One region of the Blautia sp. AM28-27 genome, then DNA from elsewhere that is predicted to be linked to it. Evidence: predicted binding sites of a transcription regulator. Region 1 holds the regulator's gene; the other holds the start of a gene.
What was found. The regulator Rex, encoded in region 1, represses fermentation and respiration genes when NADH is low (regulators of the CRP and FNR family bind a similar motif). The targets are predictions, from matches to a motif close to ATTGTTAANTANTTAACAAT.
Positions count from the first base shown of each region.

Region 2: the regulator Rex is predicted to act here: its motif matches at 763-782, upstream of pckA (phosphoenolpyruvate carboxykinase (ATP)).

Region 1 is NZ_QUJK01000001.1:844,810-852,697, reverse strand. It holds gene DW743_RS04070 (NAD(P)H-hydrate dehydratase) at 1-1,109, opposite strand, end outside; gene DW743_RS04065 (redox-sensing transcriptional repressor Rex) at 1,199-1,855, opposite strand; gene abc-f (ribosomal protection-like ABC-F family protein) at 2,010-3,935, shown strand; gene DW743_RS04055 (NADP-dependent isocitrate dehydrogenase) at 4,034-5,236, opposite strand; gene DW743_RS04050 (S8 family peptidase) at 5,402-6,247, opposite strand; gene DW743_RS04045 (hypothetical protein) at 6,336-6,620, opposite strand; gene DW743_RS04040 (MATE family efflux transporter) at 6,735-7,888, opposite strand, start outside.
Region 2 is NZ_QUJK01000010.1:88,855-96,742, reverse strand. It holds gene DW743_RS12885 (MATE family efflux transporter) at 1-739, opposite strand, end outside; gene pckA (phosphoenolpyruvate carboxykinase (ATP)) at 1,054-2,658, shown strand; gene DW743_RS12870 (AAA family ATPase) at 2,899-4,389, opposite strand; gene DW743_RS12865 (DMT family transporter) at 4,692-5,618, opposite strand; gene DW743_RS12860 (ABC transporter substrate-binding protein) at 5,934-7,862, shown strand.

The DNA of each region.
Region 1 (7,888 bases):
GGCGTTAAAATTTTTTCTGCCCGGCAGCCCGAAAGAATCTCTGCATCTTCTGCAATCAGGTTCAGCGCATCTGCATCCAGAACAAGAGGAACTTCTGTGTGCTGCACCGTAAAAACGAGCAGTTCTTTTGCCGTCCGGCTTTTGGAAAGCCCCGGTCCCGCAACAACAGCGTCCGCCCAGGCGAGATCCTGCAGCAGGGCTTCTTCCGGAAGCGGCTCATCCTCCTTCCAGAAATCCGCCATTGCTTCCGGCAGGGCACAGAAAAGCGGCGTACGGTTTCTTTCCTCTGTCACAACCTTTACCATGCCGGCACCGGATGCAAGGACTGCCCTGGCACACAAAACAGCGGCTCCGCACATGGCACCGGAACCGGCAAGTACCAGCACCTTTCCGAAGGTTCCCTTATTTCCCATCGGCGTGCGGGTAAGAAACCGGTCCAGATCTTCTTTTTCCACTGAACCGTACCAGGGCGTCTCCTCTTCTCCTGCATCAAAGCCGATTCCGATATCACGGACCAGGACCTCTCCGGCATATCGTTTTCCGGGATCAAAAAGAAGCCCTGGCTTTGCACAGGCAAATGTCACCGTGGCTCTGGCTTTCACCGCCGCATCAAGGACCTCTCCGGTATCCGTGTGGATCCCCGAAGGGATGTCCACGGCAAGAACAGGAACACCGCTTGCGCAGATTGCTTCCACTGCCCTCCGGTACTCCCCTGCCAGCGGACGGGATACGCCAATTCCAAAGATGGCATCTATGATAACAGTATATTCCCGGAAATCCGGATTCTTAACCTCACGGACCCCATAATTTTCCGCAATTTTCTTCTGTGCTCTCATGCCTTCACTGTATTTTTCCGGATTTCCAAGACAGAACAGTTCCGCATCCACCCCTTTCGTCTTTAAAATCCGTGCAATTGCCGCACCGTCCCCTCCATTATTTCCGGGACCGCACACAGCAAGGACTTTTCCTGTATCCCATGTTCCATTTTGAAGCTCCTCCACGCAGGACAGCGCCGCGCGCTCCATCAGTACCAGGGACGGTACCCCCATGGTTTCGATCGTATTGCGGTCTGCCTGCTTCATCTGTGCTGCTGTAAGAATCCGTTTCATCGCTTTTCCTCCTTTTCCTGCCTTATCCGGAAAGTGAACAGAAAAAGTCTCCGGTTTCCCGAAGACTCTCCTGCTTTTGTTTTGGTTTCTTAATTGTTCTTTGGATGCTCCGCCTCATATCTGGTCAGATTGTAGGAGAGACGCATCAGACTTTCGGAAAGATGGACGTTCTCGACGATCACATCTTTCGGAAGTTTTAAGTTTAGATCGGTATGTGCAAAATTCCAGATTGCTTTTACACCGTTGTCCACGAGAATCTCTGCCATCTCTACCGCTTTTGCTTTTGGCAGTGTCAAAGCCGCAATCTCTACATGGTGTTCCTTGATAAATTCCGGAAGCTCGTCCGCCATGCGGATTTCAATTCCGCGCACGGAGATTCCTTTTAATACCGGGTTGACGTCAAAAATACCGACCGTTTTGAATCCGCTTCTTTCAAAGGCCGCATAATTGGCAAGTGCCTGTCCCAGATTTCCGGCTCCGACAAAAATCATATTGTGGACTCTGTCCAGACCTAAGATTTTTCCAATCTCGCTGTACAGATACCGCACGTTATAACCATACCCCTGCTGGCCGAAGCCGCCGAAATTATTTAAATCCTGGCGAATCTGGGAAGCTGTCACTTTCATCCGCTCGCTCAGCTCACCGGAAGAGATCCGTTCTACTCCGTCCTCCAGCAATTCGCCCAGGTAACGATAATATCTAGGAAGTCTTTTGATAACTGCCCGCGAAATTCCTTTTTCTTCCAAGATAAATTCCTCCTTATTTACACCTGCATATATTCATATTATATATGGTTGATAGAAAATTGTCAAAGATTTCTTGAAATTTTGTGTATTACTCTCTATAATAAGGATGGTGTATTATGTCAAAATACAGAAATATGTTATCTGGAGGAACCACATGATTCTTGCATGTCAGAATATCTCGAAAGCATTCGGGACAACGGAAATTATCAAAAATGCATCTTTTCATATAGAAGAACGCGAAAAAGCCGCACTGGTCGGCATCAACGGCGCCGGAAAATCGACGCTGTTAAAAATCATCATCGGCGAAATGAGGGCCGATGAGGGAGAGGTCATCCTCTCCAAAGGAAAGACGATGGGCTATCTCGCCCAGCATCAGGATCTGACCGGACACCTTTCCATTTACCAGGAAGTGCTGACCGCGAAACAGAATCTGATTGATATGGAGGAACGCCTCCGTCAGATGGAAAGTGATATGAATACAAAATCCGGTGCAGAGCTGGATGAACTTCTTTCCACCTACACCCGCCTCTCCCATACCTTTGAACTGGAAAACGGATACGCGTACCGCAGTGAAGTCGTCGGTGTTTTAAAAGGTCTTGGCTTTTCCGAGAGCGATTTTGAAAAACAGGTGGACTCCCTCTCCGGCGGTCAGAAGACCCGCGTGGCACTTGGTAAACTGCTGCTCACCAAACCGGACATCATTCTGCTCGACGAGCCGACCAACCACCTCGATATGGACTCGATCTCCTGGCTCGAAACGTATCTTTTAAATTACAGCGGAGCCGTCCTGATCGTCTCCCATGACCGTTACTTTCTCGACCGCGTTGTCACAAAAGTCGTTGAAGTGGACAATAAAAAAGTAACAACTTTTGAGGGAAACTATACCGCCTACAGTCAAAAAAAAGCAATGCTCCGTGAAGCCGCTTACCATGCCTGGGTCAACCAGCAGCAGGAAATCCACCATCAGGAAGAAGTCATTGCAAAGCTGAAATCTTTCAACCGCGAGAAATCCATCAAACGCGCCGAGAGCCGTGAAAAAATGCTGGACAAAATGGATGTGCTGGAAAAGCCGACCGAAGTACGCTCCGATATGCGGATCCGTCTGGAACCGCGCATCACAAGCGGAAACGATGTGCTGACCGTCGAGCACCTCTCCAAAGCCTTCCCGGGACAGACGCTTTTCCAGGATCTGAATTTCGAAATCAAGCGCGGGGAGCGCGTCGCAATCATCGGAAACAACGGAACGGGAAAAACGACGATCTTAAAGATCTTAAACGAAGTCATCCGCCCGGATGTCGGCTCTTTTACACTTGGAAGCCGTGTACAAATCGGTTACTACGATCAGGAGCATCAGGTGCTCCACATGGAAAAGACCATTTTCCAGGAGATTTCCGACGCGTATCCATATCTGACAAACACCGAAATCCGAAATGTGCTGGCCGCCTTCCTGTTTACAAACGACGATGTCTTCCAACCGATTCATACCTTGAGCGGCGGTGAGCGCGGACGAATTTCCCTTGCCAAGCTGATGCTCTCGAACGCCAACTTCCTGATCCTCGACGAGCCGACCAACCACCTCGATATCGTCTCTAAAGAGATTCTGGAAAATGCACTGAAGGACTACACCGGAACGGTGCTATATGTCTCCCACGATCGTTATTTTATTAACCAGACCGCAACCCGGATTCTGGAGCTGACGGGACAGACACTCGTCAACTATATCGGAAATTACGATTACTATCTGGAGAAAAAAGAAGAGCTGACCCGCATCTATGCTCCTGCTGCCGATGCCGCCGCTCCGGAAGAAGCAGCGGCTCCTTCCGAAGCCTCCTCCACAAAGCTGGACTGGAAAGCGCAGAAAGAAGAACAGGCACGTCTCCGCAAGAAAGAAAACGAGCTGAAAAAGACGGAGAAACGAATTGAAGAGCTTGAGACACGCGATTCGGAAATTGATGAGGAAATGTCGAAACCGGAAGTCGCAACGAATGTGGCAGAGTGTGTGAAATTAAGCAAAGAGAAAGCAGAGATTGCCGCGGAACTCGAAGAGCTGTATGAAAAATGGGAAGAGCTTGCCGAATAGGCCTGGTTTTCCCCGGAAAATTCAAAACAGAAAAAGCCGGTCCGGCGCATCCCTTTTTGCGGGAATGCCGGATCGGCTTTCTTTTTTGCTTCGTTTAATTATTTCTCCAGCTCCTCGCGGATGGCCAGGATGAAATCACGGCTGTTTAATACGGTCGGATTTTCCATGGTGGTGATCAGCGCAAGGTCTTTTGTCATTTTTCCGCTCTCGATCGTTGCGATCGTTGCTTTTTCCAGACGGTCTGCAAATGCGGAAAGTTCTGCGTTTCCATCCATTTCCCCGCGTTTTCTGAGTGCGCCGGTCCATGCAAAAATGGTGGCCACGGAGTTGGTGGATGTCTCCTCACCTTTTAAGTGACGGTAATAGTGGCGCTGTACGGTTCCGTGCGCAGCCTCGTACTCGTAATATCCGTGCGGGGATACGAGAACAGAAGTCATCATCGCAAGGGAACCGAAGGCGGAGGATACCATGTCGCTCATGACATCGCCGTCGTAGTTCTTGCAGGCCCAGATAAAGCCGCCCTCTGCTTTCATGATGCGGGCAACGGCGTCGTCGATCAGAGTGTAGAAGTAGGTAATGCCTGCTTCTGCAAATTTCTCTTTGTACTCTGCATCGAAGATCTCCTGGAAGATATCCTTGAAGCGGTGATCATACTTCTTGGAAATCGTATCCTTGCTTGCAAACCACAGATCCTGTTTCGTGGACAGTGCGTACTCGAAACAGCTTCTCGCAAAGCTTTCTATGGAGTTATCCAGATTGTGCATGCCCTGAATGACACCGGCGCCGGTGAAGTTGTGGATCAGCTCTCTTGTCTCGGTGCCGTCCTCAGCCGTATAAACCAGCTCTGCTTTTCCCGGTCCCGGAATGCGCATTTCTGCATTTTTATAGACATCTCCGTATGCATGACGGGCAATCGTGATCGGTTTTTTCCAGTTGCGCACGCACGGCTCGATGCCTTTTACGACAATCGGGGTACGGAAAACGGTTCCGTCGAGCATGGCACGGATCGTTCCGTTCGGGCTCTTCCACATTTCTTTCAGATTGTACTCGGTCATACGCGCTGCATTCGGCGTAATGGTGGCACATTTGACTGCTACACCGTATTTCTTGGTAGCGTTTGCGGAATCTACGGTTACCTGATCGTTCGTCTCGTTTCTGTGTTCCAGTCCCAGATCGTAATATTCCGTTTTCAGGTCAATAAACGGGAGAAGCAGCTCATCTTTGATCATTTTCCAGAGAATTCTGGTCATCTCATCTCCATCCATCTCTACCAGAGGAGTGGTCATCTGAATTTTTTCCATAGTAGGCCTCCTTTTTCTATTCCCGTTTATTGTATAAAGTATCCTATAGCTTGTCAAGTCAAAATTCGCCTGATTTTTTGGCATTTTCCCATAAATTCACACAATTTTTGCAGGATGAGAGGTGTTTTCCTTCATTTTTCTTTTTTTATGCTGCCGCACAGTGTCTCACAGAAGAGACAGAAAACGGTCTGTTTGAAGCATCCCATGCCCCTGACGGTTGCGCGGAAGGCCAAGGTCTCTCGCCGATTCGCAAAGCAGCATTTTCGCCTGGACATTTGTAAGATCCGGAACCCGTTCAAGTGCCAAAGCCACGGCTCCGGACACCCGCGGTGCCGCCATCGAGGTGCCGCTCTTCACCACATATTCCTTCCTGCTTCTTCCAGGCGCGCAGGAAATGAGACGTTTTCCAGGCGCGACAAGATCCGGTTTGCAGACGCAGTCCCGTGTCGGGCCGCATCCGGAGATTCCTCTTCTTGGCTCCAGCAGATCGCCCGCTCCCACGGTGATCACTTTTCTGCTGCTCCCCGGCGCCGTAATACTGCCCGGAGCGGGCCCCAGATTTCCGGCCGCTGTCACAACAGTGATCCCGTCATCCCAGGCGCGCTCCACCGCCTGTACTAGCAGATCATCCACCGTTTTTTCCTGCTCTGTTGTTCCCACTGAAATATTTAAAATGCGGATATTAAGTCTTATTCGCTCTTTGCACACCCAGTCAATCGCCGCGAGGATATCCTGCTTTCTTCCATTTCCCCTTCGGTCCAGAATCTTCACTACGACAAACCGGCATCCCGGTGCCGCACCCTGGTATTTTCCGCCGGACGCTCTTCCACTTCCGCCAAGGATACCACAGACATGCGTTCCGTGTCCATTGTCATCGTAAGGCGTCTCCCGCCCGTACACAAGATCCCGGAAGGCTACAATCCGGCCGTCAAAATCCATATGGGGAAAAATCCCTGTATCCAGCACGGCGGCTGTAATTCCTTTTCCTGTCAGATTTTCCTGCTCTTTCATCCATAAGCCCCTGTGTATTCTTATCTTATGGTATGCAAAAAAGGCTGCCTTTCGCAAAGAACAGCCTTTTTGTTTTTCTTTTCTATACTTAAAACTGAATCTGCTTTTCCCCTTTCCGTTTCCAGAGAGCTGCTGCAAGCGGGATGCCGCAGAGCTCAGCCAGGACAAAGGCGCCCCATATCAGATTCAGGTTTCCAAATCCTTTGAGAAGAAATGCAAACACCAGCGGCAGAATCGCCTGGCGTGTCATGGATATGTACATACTTTCTTTTCCAAGGGAAAGTCCCTGCAACGCCGCCTGATAGATCAGGCCTGGAATCGAAAGCAGATAGGCCACTGCCAGAATGCGGAGCGCCGGGACTCCAATGCGCATCAGATTGTCCGAGGCATCATATTGTATGTATGGCAATAAAAAACAGGAAGATATCTGCCAAAACCGTTTCGGTAAAGATCTTCCTGTCCTTTTTTCAGAAACTTTTCAAAAACATTACTTCTGCTGCTCCATTCGCTTCAATTCCGGCAGAACCAGAATCAGCATGGTGATAAAGCAGAGACTTCCGCCGATTACGTTTGATACCGGTTCGGCAAGGAAGACACCGTCCGTTCCCATGTGGAGTACGTACGGCATCAGATAGGTGAGCGGTACAACAATGAATACTTTTCGGAGCAGAGAGAAAAAGATCGCCTGTTTCTTTTTATTCAGAGATTTGAATACGGTCTGTCCAATGTACTGCAGATCCATGAAAATGAATGCTGCAAAGTACTGCTTCAGAGCCGGAACCGCATCTGCTGTCAGTACCGCATCCGAACTGAAAATACCGATCAGCGCATGCGGCGCCAGAACAATCACGCTCCACATCACTGCGGTATAGCCGAGGATCATCGCACTCATGACACACATCGCCTTGCGCACGCGGGCCGGACGGCGTGCACCGTAATTATAGCTCAAAATCGGAGAAGTTCCCTCATTCATTGCATAGATCGGTGTCTCGACGAGCTGACGCACGCTCGATACAATCGTCATAACAGAGATGTAAATATCACCGCCGGTCACAGAGAGTACGTTGTTGCAGCAGATCGTGACAAGGCTGTTGGTCAGCTGCATGATAAATCCCGCGGTACCGAGGCTGACAATATTTTTCGCATAGCCTGCACACTCAGAAATTTCATCTTTCCGCACAAAGCGCACTTTCAGTTCCGATTTTCGGGTCAGGAAATACAGAACGAACACGGCGGAAAGTGTCTGGGAAATCACAGTTGCAATCGCAGCCCCCTGCACACCAAAGCCAAATACAAAGATAAACAGCGGGTCAAGCAGCAGGTTTGCGACCGCTCCGATCGTGACGGAAAGCATGCCAACGGTCGAGTAGCCCTGCGCGTTGATGAACGGGTTCATGCCGGTTGCCACCATCGACGGCAAAGTTCCGATCAGATAAATCATCATATAAGGATACGCGTATACCATCGCATCTGCCGATGCACCGAACAGCGACAGCAGTGGACGGGCAAACAAAAAGCCGATCACCATCAGTATGACAGCACAGACACATACCATGGAATACGACGTATTCATAATACGTTCCGCCTTTTTTTGATCATTCTTTCCACGCTCAATCGAAAACAGCGGAGCGCCGCCGCTTC
Region 2 (7,888 bases), on a different contig from region 1:
GCTGAATGCAGGTCATCGAAGAAAGATTCAGAATCTCTTTTAAAATGGAATGGCTGAAACGCCATTCTTTTTTTGACGGCAGCCACATGCGGCAGCGGAGCAGCACATAGAGCAGAATACCGACGGCGGACACATACTGCGCAAGAACCGTAGCGAGCGCCGCGCCTGCGATGCCGAACGGCAGTACAGCGACAAAGAGCAGATCCAGTGCAATGTTCAGCACAGCAGAGACAGCGAGAAAAATCAGCGGCACAGAAGAGTTTCCGAGCGCGCGCAGCATACAGGAAAAGAAATTGTATACGGATGTTGCAATAAGGCCGGCAAAGATAATCAGAAGATACGTCCGCATGCCGGGACGGACTTCATCCGGGACGCGAAGAAACGTAAGGATCGGCTCGATGCCTGCATAAACAGCGAGATTCAGCACGAGCGTAACGGCAAGGATCAGCAGAAACGCGTGGAGAATCGAAAGTTTTAAAGAAGAAAGATCTTTTCGTCCCTGATAAATCGAAAAGAGCGCACCGGCGCCCATCGACAGGCCGAGAAAAATGGAAGTCAGAAACGTCATCAGCGTATAGGAGGAGCCGACGGCGGCGAGCGCATTGCTTCCGAGAACGCGTCCGACGATCAGGGTGTCGGCAATGTTGTAAAACTGCTGCAACAGATTTCCTGCGATCATCGGCAGGGCAAACAGGATAAGAGAGCGGGAGATTTTCCCGCGGGTCAGATCGTAATACATAAAGAAACTTCTTTCCGAACATAATTATTAATATTATAACATAAAAAATCAAAAAATGTCAATTTGCAGGATGAAGTGTACAAAAATGCAATTGTCAGAAAACTTCGAAAAATCGAAGTTTATAAAATTTTTACAGATTTTGGGACACGTTCTGTAAAAAAACGGAAGATTTTCAGTTGATTTTTTTGGCCTTTTATGTATAATTAGAGTAGAAGAGGTCGGCTGGTCCGGTTTCTTCTAAAGGATACCTTCAAATTTCTGCATTTTGCAGAATGAAGCAGTATTACTATCAAAGGAAAGAGGTTAATTACAAGATGGCACAGATCGATTTAACAAAGTATGGCATCACCGGTACCACAGAAATTGTGTACAACCCTTCTTATGAGCAGTTATTTGAGGAAGAGACAAAACCAGAGCTGGAAGGCTATGAAAAAGGCCGGGAGACAGAGCTTGGTGCAGTTAACGTTATGACCGGTATCTATACAGGCCGTTCACCGAAAGACAAATACATCGTTGTGGACGAGAATTCGAAAGATACTGTATGGTGGACTTCTGATGAGTACAAAAACGATAACCATCCGGCAACCCAGGAAGCATGGGCAGCAGTAAAAGAGATCGCCAAAAAAGAGCTCTCCAACAAAAGACTGTTCGTTGTAGATGCATTCTGCGGTGCAAATAAAGATACCCGTATGGCTATCCGCTTCATCGTTGAGGTAGCTTGGCAGGCACATTTCGTAACTAACATGTTCATCAAACCTACAGCAGAAGAGCTTGAGAACTTCGAGCCGGATTTCGTTGTATACAACGCATCCAAAGCAAAAGTTGAGAACTACAAAGAGTTGGGTCTGAACTCTGAGACAGCAGTAGTATTCAACATCACAAGCCGTGAGCAGGTTATCGTCAACACATGGTACGGCGGAGAGATGAAGAAAGGTATGTTCTCCATGATGAACTACTATCTGCCGCTGAAGGGCATCGCTTCCATGCACTGCTCTGCAAACACAGACCTGAACGGTGAGAACACCGCAATTTTCTTTGGACTTTCCGGAACAGGAAAAACAACACTTTCCACAGACCCGAAACGTCTTCTGATCGGTGATGACGAGCACGGCTGGGACGACAACGGAGTATTCAACTTCGAGGGCGGCTGCTATGCAAAAGTTATCAACCTGGACAAAGAGTCTGAGCCGGATATCTACAACGCAATCAGACGTGACGCTCTGCTTGAGAACGTTACTGTTGATGCAGAAGGCAAAATTGACTTCAATGATAAGAGCGTAACCGAGAATACTCGTGTATCTTATCCGATCAACCACATTGAGAACATCGTTCGCCCGATTTCTTCTGCACCGGCAGCTAAGAATGTTATCTTCCTGTCCGCAGATGCATTCGGCGTACTTCCGCCAGTATCTGTTCTGACACCAGAGCAGACTCAGTACTACTTCCTGTCCGGATTTACTGCAAAACTTGCAGGAACCGAGCGCGGAATTACCGAGCCGACTCCTACCTTCTCTGCATGCTTCGGCCAGGCATTCCTGGAACTGCACCCAACCAAATATGCAGAAGAGCTTGTTAAGAAAATGGAGAAGAGCGGAGCAAAAGCATACCTGGTTAACACAGGCTGGAACGGAACCGGAAAACGTATCTCCATCCGTGATACCCGTGGAATCATCGATGCAATCTTAAGCGGTGCTATCAACGAAGCTCCGACGAAGACTATTCCGTACTTCAACTTCGAAGTTCCGACTGAACTTCCGGGCGTTGATCCGGCTATCCTGGATCCTCGCGATACCTATGCTGATGCTTCCGAGTGGGAGACCAAAGCACTGGATCTGGCTGAAAGATTCATCAAGAACTTTGCAAAATATGAAGGAAACGCTGCTGGTAAAGCACTTGTTTCCGCCGGCCCGCAGAAATAAATTTTCTGAATTGACCGAAAGGAAGCCCCTGACATGAAAGTGTCAGGGGCTTTCTTTTATGAAAATATCTGGAGAAATAAAATAGTTCCCTGCCCGAAAGTACAGACTGATGGGACAGGAAACTATTTTACAGCACACTCTAAAATAATACAAAAAATTTCAGCACCACAGAGCGTGAATTGTTGCGTCACTGGTTTTCGCCGTACCCTGATACGCCTTCAAAATAGAAAATAAGGCAGATCAGCAGGACAAGAGCAGTTCACGTACCATTTCTGCATTAAAGGTAACAGAGGAAACATGGTTGACTTCTATCTGATATAACGCATTTGCTGCGATATGCTCAGCAGCCTGCTCAAGATCACGAATACCGCTTGTGTTTTCGTGGCAGGAGATTACGGCATCGAGTCCTTCCGGTGTCAGAATGCATTCCTTTTCTTTCATACCGATACGTTTTAACACCTTTGGAAGTGCATAGCGGGAGAAAATGATTTTCTTTTCTTCCGGTGTGTAATCCGGAATTTCAATCACAGCGAAGCGGGACATCAGCGGAGCACTGATCTGGTCCTTGTCGTTTGCGGTTGCAATCGGGTATACACCGACGGTCGGGATCATACATTCGATATAGTTATCGGTAAAACCAAGATTATCAAGAAGGGTCAGCAGAACATCTGCCGGGTTTCCATTACCCTTGCCGGAGGCAGCCTTGTCGAGTTCGTTGATGATAAAGACGAGGTTGGATTCACCAGCCATGGAAAAAGCATCCATGATGATTCCCGGTTTTGCGTTTGCGTAGATGCGGGAGCTTCCGGTCAGCTGTTCCGGGTCATTAATCGAACTCATATCGAGTGTTGTCCACGGTAATTTTAAGATACGCGCAACGGCATAAGCAATCTGCGATTTTCCGGTTCCGGCAGGACCGATCAGTAACAGACCATAGGCCGGCAGCGTATGAGTCCGGTTAATCTGAATGATAGTTTCGATAATTCTCTGCTTCACGCGTTCCATGCCGTACAGTTCTTCATCAAGGATCCGGCGTGCTTCTACCGGATCAATGGCTTCAAAATAATTGCTTTTCCACTGGATGTTCATCATCATGGAAAGGGCGCGCTGTGCGTGACGACGCTCCTCCGGAGAAACCTCGTGGGATCGGGCAACAGCGAGATTTCGACGCGCCCAAAGGCGGATATTATCCGGCAGCGTTCTTCCGGCGCAGTTCATAAAATCAGTAATGGATTGGATGCTGGTGAGTTTCATGCTGTCACCGGTTTCTTCCTGGTCTTCATCTTCGATTTCTTCTTCCGGTGCATTGCTGGCGAGGAGACGTTCAATCATAAACTGTAAAAATCCATCCTCAGCCGAAAGCTTTGCGCCGCCACCGAAAGCGATCTCGCGGATTTTGTAAACTGCATAACCGTCGGATGTTTGTGTACCGGAAAGGCGGACATTGATATGGTTTTCACCGAGCCATTTTAAAAGGCTGACAAAACGGGCATCAATCTGAAGAATGTCGGCAATAAAGGTTTCTTCTTCCTCTTTAAATTCAAACGAGGTCCGTTTGGATGGGTTTGTGAAAATACCACAGGGATGATGCGGGAAAGCCTTCTCTTTTGTATCCAGAATTAGGATCGGCTGATCCGGAGAAGTAAACGGTGCGTTTGTGCGGAAAACAGTATACGTACATTCGGAAACTTTTGCTTTTTCCGGGGAATTGCTGAAATCAAAAACGGGCATGACAGAACCTCCTAATAAAATAAGTGCTTATTGGTACAATAAAAACAGTGTAGCACGAATTAAAAAATCCTGCAATCAATATGCAGAATTTTGTATTTTTATGCTATGAAAATATTGGGCAAGCGGATATTCGCAATGGAAGCAGGGGACTTACTAGATTCTGTTAAATTTTCGGAAGGCATAAAAAAGCCCTCCGGGCAGGATCACACTGCGGCGGAGGGAAATTATGTCATCAAAGCAAGCTGTCGTAAGAAAGAAGCTCGCAAAACAGGAATCTTTCTTACACTGAAAAAGGAATGGCATCAGGAAACAGCGTTGGTTTTGGAAAATCCCGGAAGCTGTACCAGCACGATCGCTGCAAACATCAGAATACAGCCGGAGAGCTCGCGAGCGGAGAGAGCCTGATGAAGGAGAATCCAACCGGCAAGAACAGAAAAAACGGATTCCAGGCTCATAAGCAGAGAAGCTGTGGTAGGATTTAATCCTTTCTGCCCGATGATCTGCAGGGTATAGCCAATACCTGAAGAGAGAATTCCGGCATAGAGAATCGGCATCCAGGCGTGCAGAAGATCGGAGAAGTTTACGGTTTCAAAGAGAACCATACAGACAGCGGACAGGATCGAACAGGTAAAAAACTGAATGCAGGACATTTTGATGCCGCTGACAAGCGGAGAAAAATGATCAATAACCAGAATATGTACGGTAAATCCGAGCGCGCAGGCAAGCACAAGAAAATCTCCCTTCTGCAAAGAGAAGGAGCCGTCTGTCATACAGAGCAGATAGAGACCAGCGACGGCAATAAGAACTGCGAGCCAGACCTTCGGCTGTACACGCTTTCGGAGAAAAAAACCGCAGACCGGAACAAGTACGATGTAAAGTGCGGTGATAAAACCGGCCTTTCCGACGGTTGTGTACTGGATGCCGATCTGCTGCAGAGTTGAGGCGACAAACAGTGCGATGCCGCAGAGAATACCGCCCGCCCAGAGCGTTTTTGGCTGTGTGCCATTTTCTGACGAAGCATCCGGCGGTAGGGTTCGCTTTTTACGCGAGGAGAAAAAGACAATCAGCGGAAGAAGCGTAAGTCCGCCGAGCAGGTTTCGTGCCGCGTTGAACGTAAAAGGTCCGACATAATCCATACCGGTCTGCTGTGCGACAAAGGCAGAACCCCAGATCGCAGCGGTCAGAAGCAGAAGCGCTGACTGTCGGTACTTATGAGAAACAGTATTCATAATAGAAAAAACCTCCTGAAATTGATACGATATTCATCATAGCACAAAGAGATGGAAAAAGCGAACGGAAAAATGTCGGAAAAGACGGAAAAATAGCACAAATAATCATAATGACGAAATAGTGCAGATGTTGCGAAAATGGATATGTGAAAAATGAGCAGAACAAAGGGAGTTAAAAAGAGTAAAATGAGCAATTTAACCAACATAAAACAAAAAAAGAACACCAAAAACAAAAAATAGACACTGTTTTTCTAACAGTCTTTGTGTATAATGAATTCATCAAGCAAGAACGAAAACCTTAAGGAGGTAAAAAGTATGAAAAAGCGTAACATGAAAGTCCTTGCACTGTTAATGACAGTGACAATGGCAGGAACGATGCTTGCCGGATGTGGAGACAGCGGAAGCACAAGCACTAGTTCAAGCGGAGGAGCAACAGCATCCTCCAGCGGAACAGCAGATGCATCAAGCGATACCACAGCAGCATCTTCCAGCACAGCAGATGCTTCCAGCGAAGATACCACAGGTTCAGATGATGTGGTAGGCGAGCTTCCAAGAAATGAAACTCTTTACTTCGCAGGACAGCAGTGGGGTACCGTCAATGATTACAACCCAATGTCAGCAAACTCAAACAATGCAATGGTTATAGCACAGGGCGATGCTTCACGTGTACTTGTTTATGAAACTCTTTATATGTGGAATCCACTGGATGCAAAAATGTATCCGTTGCTTGCAGACGGAGATCCGGTTTGGAACGATGCCCGTACCGAAATTACCGTTAAGATCAAAGCTGATGCAAAATGGAATGACGGCACACCGGTTACTGCAAAAGATGTAGCAGCTACCTATCATGCACATGTAGATTACAATTCTTCTACCGGCGCTGAAATGAAGAGCTACATTGCAGATGTTGTTGCACAGGATGACAGTACCGTAGTCTTCAAACTGACAACCGATGACTCCGGCGAAGCAGTTAACCCGGTTCTTGCGGAAAGATATCTGCCGATGCTCTACATCATGCAGGAAAATTATTTAAAGACCGTAGCTGACAGAAACAACAACGATGCTGAAGCAATTAAAATGGATAAGATGGACGATCTGGTAACTTCCGGACCGTACAAAAAATACTTTGACAATGACCAGAACGTAGTTCTGATCCGCGATGATAATTATTGGGGACAGGCAGATTCCATGTGGGGTAAGCTTCCGGTTCCGAAATATATTTCTCACCCGATCTTTAAAGATAACGCAGCAGCTACCACCGCATTCCAGAATGGTGATATTGATGTGGCACAGCTATTCATCACAGACCTTCAGAAATTGTGGTTAGAGCAGGATCTTCCGATTTCTACCTATGTTGATGAAGCACCGTATCAGCTGTGTATGACAATGCCTACCCTGTTCTTTAATACAGAAGTAGAAGGACTGGATCAGGTAGCTGTTCGTAAGGCAATCGCTATGGCAGTTGACTACGATCAGGTTATTTCTTCAGCAATGTCCGGACAGTCTCCTACCTTCGCAGATGTTCCGCGTTCTGTCATGAACCCGACCGATGCTGAGCAGGCTATGGTGGATCAGGATGCCTTAAAAGAGTATCAGTGGTCCAATGCCGATGTAGAAGGTGCTAAGAAGCTTCTGGACGATGCCGGAATCGTAGACACCGACGGAGACGGAATCCGTGAGTACAACGGAAAGAACCTTTCCTATAAGGCTGAGTGCCCGACAGGATGGTCTGACTGGAATGCAACCCTTGAAATCGTAGCAGCAGCAGGAAAGAATATTGGTATCAACATTGAGACCTACTTCCCGGAAGCAGCAAACTACAGCACGGATTACAGTACCGGAAACTTCGAAATCACCATGCAGTCCGGCCCTGGTACATCGGTTGCCAACCCGTACATGAGATGCCGTTTCTTCATGAGCTCTGATTACAACGATCTTGAGGTTAACTTCAGTGGTAACTTCGGTCATTATCAGAACGACCGTGTAGATGAAATCCTTGCAGCAATTCCTCATGAGACCGATGATGCAAAACTGAAAGATTACTATACAGAACTTTCCAAGATTATGCTGGAAGATTGCCCGTGTGTACCGTTGATGTACAGACCGCAGGTATTCCACGAAGTAAACGAGTCCGTATGGACCAACTATCCGCAGAAAGACGATGGAAGTAACGTTCCTCCGATGGACTGCACCGATGGTTATGGCGTAGCAGCACTGTACAATCTGGGACTGGTTGACGGCTGATTTGCCAAACAGAAAGAAAGTTCATA